DNA from 4 places in the Micromonospora sp. DT201 genome. Region 3 is predicted to be linked to each of the others. Evidence: riboswitches for the same ligand, from Rfam matches in the RefSeq annotation. Region 3 holds a riboswitch; each other region holds the start of a gene.
What was found. Region 3 has a riboswitch for cyclic di-AMP ahead of ACLQ28_RS29280 (C39 family peptidase). Riboswitches for the same ligand answer to the same signal wherever they lie in the genome.
Positions count from the first base shown of each region.

Region 1: it holds a riboswitch for cyclic di-AMP, as region 3 does, so the genes downstream of both, ACLQ28_RS22820 (coiled-coil domain-containing protein) here and ACLQ28_RS29280 (C39 family peptidase) in region 3, are expected to answer to the same signal.
Region 2: it holds a riboswitch for cyclic di-AMP, as region 3 does, so the genes downstream of both, ACLQ28_RS07445 (coiled-coil domain-containing protein) here and ACLQ28_RS29280 (C39 family peptidase) in region 3, are expected to answer to the same signal.
Region 4: it holds a riboswitch for cyclic di-AMP, as region 3 does, so the genes downstream of both, ACLQ28_RS05105 (NlpC/P60 family protein) here and ACLQ28_RS29280 (C39 family peptidase) in region 3, are expected to answer to the same signal.

Region 1 covers NZ_JBNCKP010000015.1:79,479-82,676, forward strand. The annotation lists gene ACLQ28_RS22815 (hypothetical protein) at 1-312, opposite strand, end outside; gene ACLQ28_RS22820 (coiled-coil domain-containing protein) at 550-1,617, opposite strand; cyclic di-AMP (ydaO/yuaA leader) riboswitch at 1,623-1,754, opposite strand; gene ACLQ28_RS22825 (cation diffusion facilitator family transporter) at 1,867-2,784, opposite strand; gene ACLQ28_RS22830 (HelD family protein) at 2,893-3,198, opposite strand, start outside.
Region 2 covers NZ_JBNCKP010000003.1:108,470-111,667, reverse strand. The annotation lists gene ACLQ28_RS07460 (hypothetical protein) at 1-324, opposite strand, end outside; gene ACLQ28_RS07455 (heavy-metal-associated domain-containing protein) at 338-547, opposite strand; gene ACLQ28_RS07450 (metal-sensitive transcriptional regulator) at 643-939, shown strand; cyclic di-AMP (ydaO/yuaA leader) riboswitch at 1,258-1,388, shown strand; gene ACLQ28_RS07445 (coiled-coil domain-containing protein) at 1,393-2,412, shown strand; gene ACLQ28_RS07440 (carbonic anhydrase) at 2,468-3,190, opposite strand.
Region 3 covers NZ_JBNCKP010000024.1:17,370-20,567, reverse strand. The annotation lists gene ACLQ28_RS29290 (hypothetical protein) at 1-90, opposite strand, end outside; gene ACLQ28_RS29285 (alpha/beta fold hydrolase) at 165-914, opposite strand; gene ACLQ28_RS29280 (C39 family peptidase) at 1,049-1,885, opposite strand; cyclic di-AMP (ydaO/yuaA leader) riboswitch at 2,119-2,260, opposite strand; gene ACLQ28_RS29275 (hypothetical protein) at 2,545-3,198, opposite strand, start outside.
Region 4 covers NZ_JBNCKP010000002.1:287,609-290,806, forward strand. The annotation lists gene ACLQ28_RS05100 (N-acetylmuramoyl-L-alanine amidase) at 1-1,187, opposite strand, end outside; cyclic di-AMP (ydaO/yuaA leader) riboswitch at 1,422-1,557, shown strand; gene ACLQ28_RS05105 (NlpC/P60 family protein) at 1,634-2,611, shown strand; gene dcd (dCTP deaminase) at 2,671-3,198, opposite strand, start outside.

The sequences.
Region 1 (3,198 bases), on a different contig from region 3:
GAGCAGGAACAGCACCAGCCCGACCATGACCGTGGTGAGCACGAGCTTGACCAGCACCCAGCGGTAGCGCAGCAGGCCCCACGGGGTAAGTAGCGCGCTGGCGACACCGATCAGCCAGACCAGGACGCTCAGTGGCGCGAACAGCACGGTGCCGACCAGCGAGGTGACCGGGTAGACCACCGCCGGGTCGGCGCCACGCTGCACGGCGATGCCCAGGGTGAGCAGCACCAGGTCGGCGCCGAGCCAGCCGAGCGAGGTGACCAGATGCAGGGTGAGCAGCCCCTTGCGGGCGGTGGGTGGGATCCGAGGCATACCGCGATGCTGCCCGCCGACACCGGCCGGGTCGTCCGACCGCCAGCGACATCAGGGGTACGCCTGGCGACGTAGCCAGTGCCGACCAGGCCGGTGCGGCGGTACCGCCGCACGTCCATGGTCGACACCAGATTGCCGATGTCGGGGTATCCCGTCGCCCGGATACCCCGACATCGGCGAGGTGGAGTGGATCATCCCCGGCCGGTCTGGCCTGGAGACCTACTCGCCTCGGATGGATCAGTAGACCGACAGGTGTACGTGGTTGGTGTGGGCGCTGGACGGGTCACTTCCCGCTCCGCTGTACGACTTCCACCCGCTGCTGGGCAGCCAGATCTGCCTGTACCAGATCACGTACAGGACGGCGAGCCGGTCGGCGTTGCGGATGAAGTACGCGGCCAGGTTGTTGCCGTACGTCTTGTCGCCGCCGGTGGCGTTCCCGCCGAAGCCGTTCTTCTGCGCGGCGAAGTCGCAGGCCCGGCCCTTCGGGTGTTCACCGGAGCCGCTCGGGCGGTGACAGGAGACGTACCGGGTGAAGCCAGCGGCCTTGGCCTGGTTGAGGGCGTGCAGGGTGCGCGGGGTGACGCAGCCGTTGGCGGGCGTGGGGTCGTTGATGCTGCACCTCTCCGACGGCCAGGAGCCATCGGAGTTGCGCGGCGCGGGTTCCGCGTTGGCGGTCGAGGTGCCCCGGTTGGAGCCGGTGTCGGCGGTGGTCTGCGGCTGGGGCGTGTTGGCCACGGTCAGGGCCCGTTCGGCCTGCTCCTTGCGCTTGGCCATCACCGCGACCTGCTTGCGCTGCTCGGTGACCTCGCCGTTCAGAGCGAGCTGGGTGCGATTGGCCTGGTCCTTGCTGGCGAGCAGGTCGCGCAGCACCTTGTCCTCGTTGGCAGCCACCGCGCCCAGTGTGGCGGCCCGATCCATGAAGCCGTCGGGGGTGCCGCTGTTGATCAGCGCCGCCACCGTGCCGAGCCGGCCTGTGCGGTAGGCCACGCCGGCGATCTCGCCGACCTTGCCGTTACGGTGGGCGAGCTCGACCTCGATGGTCTTCAGCTGGGTGGTGAGCTGCTTCTGCCGCTGCACAGAGGTGTCCAGGGCGCGCTTGGCGTCCAGGTAGCCCTTGCTGGCGGCCTCGAGTTGGGCTCGCAGCGCCGGAGTGCCGCCCTCTTCGTCGGAGTCGGGTGCTGCGGCGGCCCGCAGGCCGGTCGGGGGAGCGGCCGAGGCGGTGCCGGCCGGAAGCGCGATGCTGAGGGCGAACATCGCGACGATCAGTGCCGCAAGTCGGGCGGCGGGTGGTCGTGCTGGTGCCACTGCGCATGTCCTTCCGTCAGCCGCCGACCGGGTTAGCTGACGGGTTCGGGACGGAAGATCCCTACCGCTGACGCGGATGCACCCCAGGAACGTGGTTCCCCGGTTCGCCTACGTGGGCAATTAGGCGGCGACCGCCACCGGCGCCGGGAGGGCGCCGCCTGGTGGAGGCCGGGACCGAGCCTACCGGTGCAGGTGGGACCCGTGCAGCCGATGTGACGGACGGTGCGTGCGTCATCACCGGAACTCGCCTTACCACTCGATCGAGCCGCAGGACCCCGAGGTGGCGCCGGGCTCGATCTGCAACGTCGCGTGCTCGATCCGAAAGTCGTCGTGCAGGGCCGTGCGCGCCGCGGAGAGCACCGCGCCGACTTCCGCGCCGGGCGCCATGGTCAGGTGCGCGGAGGCCACCTCCATGCCCGAGGTGAGGGTCCAGACGTGCAGGTCGTGCACCTCGACCACACCGGGGACCGCAGCGAGCCGGTCGTGCACGGCGGTCACCTGGAGGTGCTCCGGGGCGGCCTGCACCAGGATGCGGACTGCGGCGCGTGCCAGCCGCCAGGTGCGCGGCAGGATGAACACGCCGATGGCGACGGCGACCAGTGGGTCGGCCCACCACCAGTCGGTGACGGAGATGAGCAGCGCCGCGCCGATCACACCGAGTGAGCCGAGCAGGTCGCCGAGCACCTCCAGGTAGGCGCCCTGAAGGTTGATGCTCTCTCGGGCTCCGGCGCGGAGCAGGGCGAAGGCACCGACGTTCGCGAGCAGGCCGAGCACGGCCACCGCGAGCATCGGGCCGGCGATGACCTCGTGTGGGGCACCGAAGCGGCTGATCGCCTCGATCACCACGTAGACCGCGACGGCGGAGAGCAGGACGGCGTTGGCGAGTGCGGCGAGCACCTCGAGTCGGTAGAGCCCGAAGGTGCGCTGCGGGTCGCCGGTGGCCCGCCGGGTCGCGGTGATCGCGGCGAGCGCCATCCCGATGCCGAGCACGTCGGTGAACATGTGGCCGGCGTCGGAGAGCAGAGCGAGTGAGCCGGTGTGCAGGGCGGCCACCGCCTCGACCACCATCAGGGTGGCGAGCAGCCCGAACGCCGCCCAGAGTCGGCCCCTGTGCTGGTGTGCGGCATTGGCGACCGACCCGTGGTGGTGGTCATGACCTGCGCCCACGAGATCCACCTTCCGCCGCCAGTCGGGACCCGGTCAAATGTATGTTCACATCGCTATGTATGCAAGTATTCGGGTCGACGGCTCACCCGGCAGGCCAGCCGTCACAGATCAGCCGGTCGGGTCGATGGTGGTGAGTCGCTGAGTGGCCCGGGAAAGCGCCACGTACAGGGTGCGTACCCCGGCACCCGGATCCGCCCGGATCTCGCTCGGGGCGACCAGCACCACCCCGTCGTACTCCATGCCCTTGGCCTCCAGGCTGGTCACCACCTGTAGGCGCGGCGCGTCGAGCGCGTCGAGCCAGCCGGCGACCTCGTCGCGGCGGGGGACCGGCGTGATCACCCCGACGGTGCCCTCCACCTCGGCCAGCAGACCGGCGGCCGCCTCCACGGTCGCGGTCTCCAGCCCCGTCGCGGG
Region 2 (3,198 bases), on a different contig from region 3:
CCGGGCGACGATCAGGTGCATCCGCTTGTCGTGTGCCACGTCGTACCGGGTCACCGGGTGGCCGTCCGGGCCGGTGATCCGGAAGGCGAACTCGTCGGGCTGGGCATCGACGGGGTCGAGGGTGTAACCGCGGTCGGAGACGAGCAGGCCGCCGGGGAGCCGGTCGACCGCGTCGTCGTCTGCTCCCGTCGCTTGGGGGGCATGGGCGTCGTGCCTGCCCTCGACGACCGGGGTGCGGTCGACCACCCGGCCGATCCCGTAGGTCGCGCTGAACACCGCCGCGAGGCCGACGGCGAACCCGGCCAGTCTCGTCACCGTGCGCATGCCGGCCCTCCGCTCACGCGTCCACGAGGTCGTAACCGGCCTCGTCGACGGCGGCCCGGACGACCTGCACGTCCAGCGGTTGGTCGCTGCTGACGGTGACCCGGCCGGCCGCGAGGTCGACCTGGACGTCACGCACGCCCGCGATGGCGCCCACCTCGGCGCTCACCGCGCTGACGCAGTGCCCACAGGTCATGCCCTGCACCTGGTACGTCGTGTTGACCATTGGATCGTCTCCCTTTTCGGTACCGGTACCCGGTGGGGGTATCCCGTCAGAAGTGCACGTTACCATACCCCCCAGGGGTAGGTTATCCTGGCGCCATGACCGCTCCCACCCCGATCCGCGGGTACACCGCCAGCAAGGACCAGCTGCTCGCGCGGCTCCGCCGAGTCGAGGGGCAGGTCCGCGGCATCGAGAAGATGGTCGACGACGACCGCTACTGCATCGACGTGCTGACCCAGATCTCCGCGATCCAGGCCGCACTCGACAAGGTGGCGCTGGGGCTGCTCGACGGGCACGCCCGGCACTGCATGCACGAGGGAGCGGCCGAGGGTCGGGCCGACGAGATGGCCACCGAGATGATGGCGGCGGTCGGCCGGCTGATGAAGCGCGGCTGACGGCCCCAGCCGGACCGCGCGGAGGCACTGGCCGCACTCATCGCACCGCGAACGGATCGCTCCGACGAGCCGGATCAGACGCGAACCCCGCCCCCATCCTCCGCCACGAAACGGTGGCCGGAATCGATCGGGAGCACGGATACGGCATGGCGACACTGCTCAGCGTGACCAGATCAGCAACAAACCTGAGAACCGCGTCACTGGTCACGCAACGCTATGACGAAAAGACACTTTTGGTCGGCATCCAGGCGTAGCTCAGCCGGTCGACTCTCGGGTAACCTCGCTGCCGGTTACCGATGAAGGCGCGAAGCGGCGCCTGCGGTGCCACCGCCCAATCGCCAACCGGCGAACCGGGGACCCAGGTACGTGGGGTGAATCCGCGTCAGCGGCAGGGGCCACTTCCGCCCCGAACCCGTCAGCTAACCCGGTCGGCGGTCGACGGAAGGGAACATTGTGACGGCACCCCTACGCCGCTGGCTGACACCCGTGGTGGCCGTGATCGCCGCACTGACCGTGCTCGCTGGCCCCCTCCCGGCCAACGCCGCCCCGACGACCCCCACACCGTCCGGGCACGAGGAGGACAACGAGCCCCAGCTGATCACCGACGTCATCGAGCAGGCCAACCGCGACTACTCCGCCGCCAAGTCCAGACTGGACAAATCCAAGAAGCGGCAGCTGGAGCTGGCGTTGGAGGTCGACCGGGCCAAGGCCGAGCTGGACGCGCTGGCCCCACAGGTCGGGCAGATCGCCGCCCAGTCGTACCGAACCGGTCGGATGGGCGCCCTCGCGATGCTGCTCGAGAGCGACGCTCCCGACACGTTCGTCGAACGGGCCGCAGCGCTCGACGAGATGAACATGGTGAATGAGCAGAAGCTCTCCCAGGTCAATGCGGTGAAGTCCCGCGCCGAGCAGGCCAAGCTTGCCCTCGACACCGAGGTCCGCGAGCAGCAGAAGCAGACCGCCCTGATGGCGAAGCGGAAGAGTGAGGCGGACAAGGCGCTCGCCCTCGTCGGCGGGAAGGGTTTCACCGGCGGCCTGGTGGACGCCACCTCGCCGGTCGCCAAGATCGGCCCGGGGCGCAGCGCCGACGGTGAGTGGAAGGCCCAGTCGTGCAGCGAGGATGACCCCACCACCTCCGGATGCATCACGCCCCGCACGCTGCACGCGTACAAGGAGGTCAAGCGGGCCGGCTTCAACCGGTTCGTCGGCTGCTACCGCTCCGGCGGGCCGTGGGAGCACCCGAAGGGCCGCGCCTGCGACTGGTCGCTGCAGAAGAGCGGATTCGCCCCGTGGCACAACGAGGACACCCGGAAGTACGGCAACAACGTCGCCGCGTTCCTCATCCGTAACGCCGACCGACTCGGCATCTACTACGTGATCTGGAACCGACAGATCTGGTTCCCGGCGACCGGCTGGAAGTCGTACAGCGGGCCGTCGAACCACACCGACCACGTGCACATGTCCCTGCTCTGACCGGCAGGATCCTCCGTCGAGGGCCGTTCCGCGTCGCGGAGCGGCCCTCGTCGCGTCAGGCGGCGGCCGCCGGGTCGGTCGACTCGCTGGGCACGTCGAGCGTCGCGATGCCGGCCGGCACGGCGGCCACCGGGCGCACCACTCCGGCGGCGAGCTGATACGACACACCCACCACCGCGCAGCGCCCCTGTGCCACCTCCTCGGCCAGCACAGGTGACTGCCCGAGCAGCGTTTCAACGGTCTGCGCGATGTGGATGTCGACGATGCCGTCGATGTCGTCGACGCCCTCCGCCTCGGCCCGGCGCAGGCTGGGCAGCACGGCGTCGACCACCGCACGCAGGTGCCCACGAGGTTGAGTGCCGGTCGCGGCGGACTCCCGCGCCGCCTGGACCGCGCCGCAGGAGTCGTGGCCGAGCACCACCACCAGCGGAGTGCCGAGCACGGTCACCGCGTACTCCACGCTGCCGAGCACCTCCGGGCCGGCGGTGTGCCCGGCCGTGCGGACCACGAACAGGTCGCCGAGGCCCCGGTCAAAGATGATCTCGGCGGCCAGGCGGGAGTCGGAGCAGCCGACGATCACCGCGAAGGGGTGCTGCCCGCCGGCCACGGCAGCCCGGTGCCCGGCGTCCTGGTTGGGGTGGCGTGGGGCACCGCTGACGAAGCGCCGGTTTCCAGCGATCAGCTCGGCGTACGCCCGGGCCGGCTCGCTGGTTGCGGACGTCCAGTCGGTGGTCCGCTGCGGACCCGGCTGCCCGCCGGGCGTTCCGGGACGACTCATCCCCGCAC
Region 3 (3,198 bases):
CGGTTGGCAGCGACGCACCGCGTCGTCGAGTCGGGTGTCGACGACGTTCAGGCTCACGCTGACGAGCAGTGTCGAATCGGTGATAGGCATCGATGCAGGATCGTATGCCTCGGCGTGGGCGTGGCACGACCGATATTCCTGCTCCCGAACACGCTCCGGAGAGTTCAGCGATACGGGTCGAGCAGCGCCAGCACGGCCGCCGGGTCCTCCACGTGCGCGTTGTGCCCGAGGCCGGGCAGCGTGGCGACCGGAACGCCGTACTCCCTGAGCTGTTCGTCGGTGACCATCGGGTCGTGTTCCCCGCGCGCCAGCACCACCGGCACGTCGGTCGCCGCCAGCAGCGCGGCCAGGTCGGGCTCGCCGACGGCGAAGGCCCCCGGGTCCATGGCGAGACGCCAGCGGCCGTCGACCTGGCGCAGCCCGGCGTCCACGACCGGGTGGTCCGGCGGAAGCAGGCCGGCCAGTCCGGAGACGCGCAGGTAGCGGCGGGCCGCCTCGGTGCGGCTGGCAAACCAGCTCACCGGGCGGGCGGCGATCTCGGCGGCGCGGGTCAGCTCCGCGGGCGACCAGAGGGCCTTGATGCCCAGCCCGACCACCGCGTCCACCGGCATCCCGGCGTCGCGGGCTGCCAGCACCAAGCCGACCACTCCACCCAGCGAGTGCCCGAGCACGACGAGCCGGTCGTCGGCGGCGAGGCCGCGGTGGGCGATCTGCCGGGCGAAACCCTCGAAGGAGTACGACGGCAGCGGCGCCGCCCAGCCGTGGCCGGCAAGGTCCGGTGCCAGCCACCGCCCGGGCCAGTGCTGCTCCAACAACGGCGCCCACGGCAGCCAGACGTCCCCGGTCGCGCCCATCCCGTGCAGCAGCAGAAGGAACGGCCTGCGGCCGGCGTGACCAACCGATTCATCCACCACGGCCGCAGTCTGCCACGGTTCACTGCCCCGGACGAGAGTCGCCGATCGTGGCGCACGCCGTACCGCTGGGGAAAGACACCGCGGGCGCCGGCCCCTCGTGAGGGACGGCGCCCGCGGCGGTCAGCGTGCCTGTGTCAGGCGGAGTAGCCCCGGCTGGCGATCCAGTTGGCCAGGTCGATCGTGGTGACCCAGTACGACGGGTCGGCCGGGTTCGCCGAGTCGGCGATCCGCACGGTCCGGCCGTTGTCCTTGTAACCCACGACAGCGATGTAGTGCCCGCCGCCGTAGGAGTGCCAGCCACCGTCGGTGTCGGTGGCGTCGCCGACGACGTTGGCCACCACGCCCCGGCCCTCGGTGATGGCCTTGACCACGTCGGCCTGGAGCTGGTCCATCTGCGCCGGGCTGGGCGCGCCGGCGAACATCCGGGTCTGGTACGGGGAGCCCTTCACCTCGGCGTTGAGGACCCGGGTGGTGTCCTCGGCCGAGTTGGTGCCCATCTCGGTGGTGCCCATCTCGGCACCGAGCTCTTCCTGGGTGCGGTCGATGCCGGTGGCGCTGAGCGCGTTGCGGGTGGCCGCCGGGCCGCAGTTGTAGTAGGTGTTCTGCGCCTCGTAGTCGTAGTCGAGCACCTTGGTCGCGGGTGGCTTCGGCCGCTCCGGCTTACGGGTCAGGTCCGGGTTGCTGCTGGCCTTGGCCGCGGGAGCCGCGGCGCTGGTAGCCGGTGCGGCGGTGCTCGGCGCGGCGCTGGCCAAGGGGGACGCGTCGCTGGAGACGGCGGTGTCGCTGCGCATCTCGGCGACCGTGGTCGCGGTGCGCTGGCTGGCCGGGGCGTCGTCGGCATCGGTGAGCAGGGCACCGGTGGTGGTGGCGATCACGAGGGCCGCGGCAGAAGCGGCGAGGATCTGGAACGGGCGCTCGGTGGCGAAACGGCGGAGCTGACGCTGCATGGTGTGCTTCACGGGGTCCTCCACGGATCGAGGGGAGAGCGGCACACCGGGGCCGGACCGGTATCCGGGCAGGCGCCAGCGCGCGGACCGTGGTCCGCGGATGGTGAACCGCTCAGGGAAACGCCCGGCGCGGCCGGGCGGGAGAGGCGATGACCCGGGGGGTCAGCTCACCGTCACTGGACGGATGAGCGGGGGCACCGCTGCGCCGTGGAGGCGAGGGAACAGCCGAGGGGTGGAGAGGTGCTGCACGAGTTTGGAACTCCTTCCGGCACCGCCTACCGGGTTAGCTGACGGATTCGGGCGGGAAGATCGCCCTACCGCAGGCCGTGGCTCGCGGATTCACCCCAGACTTACTGATGGGTCCCCGGTTCGTTGATCACGATTGAGCGGGTCGACACGGCGTCGCCTCTTGCGATCGGTTACCGCGCCAGACGGGACGACACTACTGGCCTGTTCGCGGCCTGCCAAGCAAGGTTCACCTGCGTAAACCTGATTTGGTGCAGCAATTTCTGCGCGTATTGCTGATGATGTGACTCGATGGGACAACCGGTTACGGTGACGCCTCCGGGCGACAACCGGACAGGCCGCCGATAATGCGGCCACAATTACGGGAAAAATCGAGCCGATCGTGCCGGACGCCCGAATTCCGGATAGCGTGGCCGGGCTCACACAACGGATCGGACTCAACCCGCACGGGCTGGGCGCCAACGCGCCACGAGGGCGGGACGGGACGCCCCGCTCGCCGCCCGTCGGGCGGGTGCCGGGCTCGGCCGCAGCCGGGCCGCTGCCGCGTACGCCTCATCGGCGAGGGCGCGCGCCGACTCGGCGGCCAGTTCCGCGCTCCGCCAGGCGGCCCGCTCCTCGGTGGCCGCGGCCTGGTAGTCGGCAAGCCTCGCGTCCCGGATCGCCCGGCTGAGCAGCACCTCCTGCTCGACCGGGTGCCGTCGGGGATCCCAGCCGTGCCGGTGGGCGAACACGTCTCCGAGCTGCGCCATGGTCAGATCGCCCCGCCAGTACGCCGCCGTCGCCGCACGGTGCAGGTAGCGCTCCCGAGCGACGTACTCGGCGGGGGTCCGGGGGGTGTGCGGGGTGGGCAGCGCCCCGGACCCCGCGAAGCGACGGGCGGCGGTGTCCGCCTCGTCGTACCCCGCCAAGGCCCGCTCCATCTGCTCCTGAGCGGAGAGCCAGGCATCGCGTCGCCGCCGTGCCGTCCTGGCCGCGCCGGCCGCGGCCACGGTCACCTCCTCGGCGTACCGGCGTAGGTCGACGGCCTCGGCCGCAGCCAACTCGCGGGCGGTCGGCGCGACGGGGAGCGGGTCGTCCGTGGGCCGGTCCCG
Region 4 (3,198 bases), on a different contig from region 3:
ATGATGTGCTGGCGATCCAGCGGGATGCCCAGCCGCAGCGCAAGGTGCCGGACCAGCTTCGCCGAGGTCCGATACATCGCCTCGGTGTACCAGGTGCCCTGCGCCGCGAAGCCCTCGTGCTCCAGCCCGACCGACTTGGCGTTGACGTACCAGTTGCCGGCGTGCCAGGCGACGTCCTTGGTCTGCACGTGCTGGGCGACGTGCCCGTCCACCGAGCGCAGCGAGTAGTGCCAGCTCACGTAGGTCGGGTCCTGAACGAGCTTCAGGGTGGTGGCCCAACTGGCCTCGGTGTCGTGGATGACGATGTACTCGATCTTCTGCCCGGCGGGCCGGTTGGCGAGGTCGTGGTTGCCGTAGTCCCCGTCGCCGAACGCCGCGTAGGGCGCCGGAAGCCATTCGCAGGAGATGGTGTTGGGGCACTCCAGCCCGTCCGGGCGGGCGAGGCGGCGTAGGCCCAGCCGGTCCAGCCAGGAACGCTCCGGCCGGATGGCCCGGGCCGGCAGCGTGATCCGCTGGCCGTCGTCGGTCACCCGCGACTCGCCGGCGCCGATGGTGGTGAAGACCTCGTCGGCGAAGGCCGCTGCGGCGTCGGCACTGTCCGCGCCGGCGTAGCGGGCGACCGCGCCGTACCAGGTGGCCGGGTCGGTGGCGGCACCGACCGGCGCGCCCAACTCCCGCTGGTACGAGGCCAGCAGCGCCGCCCCGCCCCGGATGTTGACGTCGGCGTCGGTGCGCAGCGAGTCGGGAGCGGCACCGGTCAGTGCGGCGGCGGCGTCCACGGTCTGCAACGCGGCGGCGGGCGGCGCGGGGTCCTCGGCCGGTCGGGGAGCGGGTGCGAGCGCGAGGCGGGATCCGTCGCCGCGCGGGTCCTCGGTGCCGGCGTCGTGGTGGCCGCCCCCGGGCAGCGCGGCCACATGCCGGGCGTCGGTCAGGTGCATCGGGCCGTAGCCGCCGCTGGTGCTCGGTGTGCCGGCGTTGCTGTCCCAGCGTGACTCCAGGTAGGAGACGCCGAGCAGCACGTCGGTTGGTACGCCGTACTCGGCTGCTGCTGCGGCGTACTGCTGCTGGCGGTCGGCGGTGGGTGCGGCGGCGGCCGCGCCGGCGGGTAGCGGTACCGCTGTCGCGGCGGCGACCACGGCGGCCGCGAGCAGTGCGCGCCGGCTGGCGGGCAGGGTCGGACGGTGCATCGAACCCCCTAGATTCCATGGATAAAGGTGAGGTCACCTTCGCGCCGCCCGGGAGTCTGCGTCAATACCTTTCCATATCTCGACGTGTCCAGAAGGAAATCTTCACGTACGGTCCGTGACCCTCCCTGATCGGTACGGAGTGTCACGGCCCCACGGGTTGCGGATCGGTAACAGGCGTCTCTACTCTGGTCATTCGTCGGCCCGATAGCAGCTCCGCCCAGCCCGGGCGGTAACGGACCGACACCGCCGAGTCGTTTCCGAGCGAACCGGGGACCCAGGTCCCTCGGGGTGAATCCGCAGTCACTGCGGTAGGGCGCCGACTTCCCGCCCGAACCCGTCAGCTAACCCGGTAGGCGGTCAGGAAGAAGGAGTACGGAACCCCGGTGGCACTCCATGCCCCGCGGCCGTCGTCCGGACGGTCGGCATCAGCCGATCTGACGTCGATCGTGCCGCGCCCACGCTGGTCCCGCTTCACCACCGCCCTCGCCGCACTGGTCGGCGTCGCCGTCGTCCTGACCGGCAGCGCCACGGCGGCGCACGCCGACCCGTCCGTCGCTGAGATCGAGCGCCAGATCGACGCCGACTGGAACAAGCTCGAGCCGATCATCGAACAGCACAACGCAACGCGGGCCGACCTCGCCGCCAAGCGCAAGCAGGCGAACGCGCTGGCCGCCCGGATCGCCCCGCTGGAGCGTCAGGTCGACGCCGCGATGGACAAGGTCAGTGCCCTGGCCGTGCGCGCGTACAAGGGCGAGAACGTCCTGACCGTGAACGCGGTGCTGGGCAGCCGGACACCCAGTGAGGTGGTTGGCCAGCTTGAGATGCTCGACCGGTTCGCGCACAACCAGCAGCAGGACGTGCAGCAGGTGGCCGACCTCCGCAACGAGCTGGCCGGGCAGAAGGCCCCGCTCGACGAGATGGTGGCCCAGCTGACCCGCACCGAGGCCCAGTTGGCGGCGAAGAAGAAGCAGATCAACGCTGAGATCGACAAGCTGCAGAAACTGCGCCTCAAGGTGTACGGCAACGGTGGCGGCGGCCCGCTGCGCCCGGCGCCCTGCCCCGGCAGCTATCCCGGCGGTGCCGCGGGCACGGCGGTCAAGTTCGCCTGCGCCCAGATCGGCAAGCCCTACGTCTGGGGTGCCGAGGGCCCGAACTCGTACGACTGCTCCGGCCTGATGCTGGCCGCCTGGGCGAAGGCGGGCGTGTCGCTGCCACACAACGCCGCCGCGCAGAGCCGCACCACCAAGAACGTCAGCAGAGCGGATCTACGCCCCGGCGACCTGGTCTTCTATTACAGCGACATCCACCACGTCGGCATGTACGTCGGCAACGGCTGGGTGGTGCACGCCTCGCAGGCCGGTCAACCGGTCAAGATGAAGAAGGTCGACGACGGCCCGATCCACAGTTACGGCCGCCCAGGCTGATCGAGGGTGATTGAAGGGCCCGTCGCGATTCGTCGCGGCGGGCCCTCGTCGTCATGGGTTCAGCGGGTGGGCCAGATGCGCCAGTGCTGCCAGGCGCGGCTCGGCGTCGGCCCCCGCTGGCCCTGGTAGCGCGAGCCGTAGACCACCGAGCCGTACGGGTGCTCGGCCGGCGAGGACAGCCGGAAGATGCAGAGCTGCCCGATCTTCATGCCCGGCCAGAGGGTGATCGGCAGGTTCGCGACATTGGACAGCTCCAGCGTCACGTGACCGGAGAAGCCCGGGTCGATGAAGCCGGCGGTGGAGTGCGTGAGCAGCCCGAGCCGACCCAGTGAGCTCTTCCCCTCCAGTCGGCCGGCGAGCTGGTCGCCCAGCGAGATGACCTCCAGCGTCGAGGCGAGCACGAACTCCCCCGGGTGCAGCACGAACGGCTCGCCGTCGGGCACCTCGACCGCCGAGGTCAGGTCGTCCTGCTGCATCGCCGGGTCGATGTGGGTGTAGAGGTGGTTGTTGAAGACCCGGAACAGTCGGTCGAGCCGCACGTCGATGCTGGAAGGTTGGACCAGGGTGGGCTCGAACGGCTCCAGGCC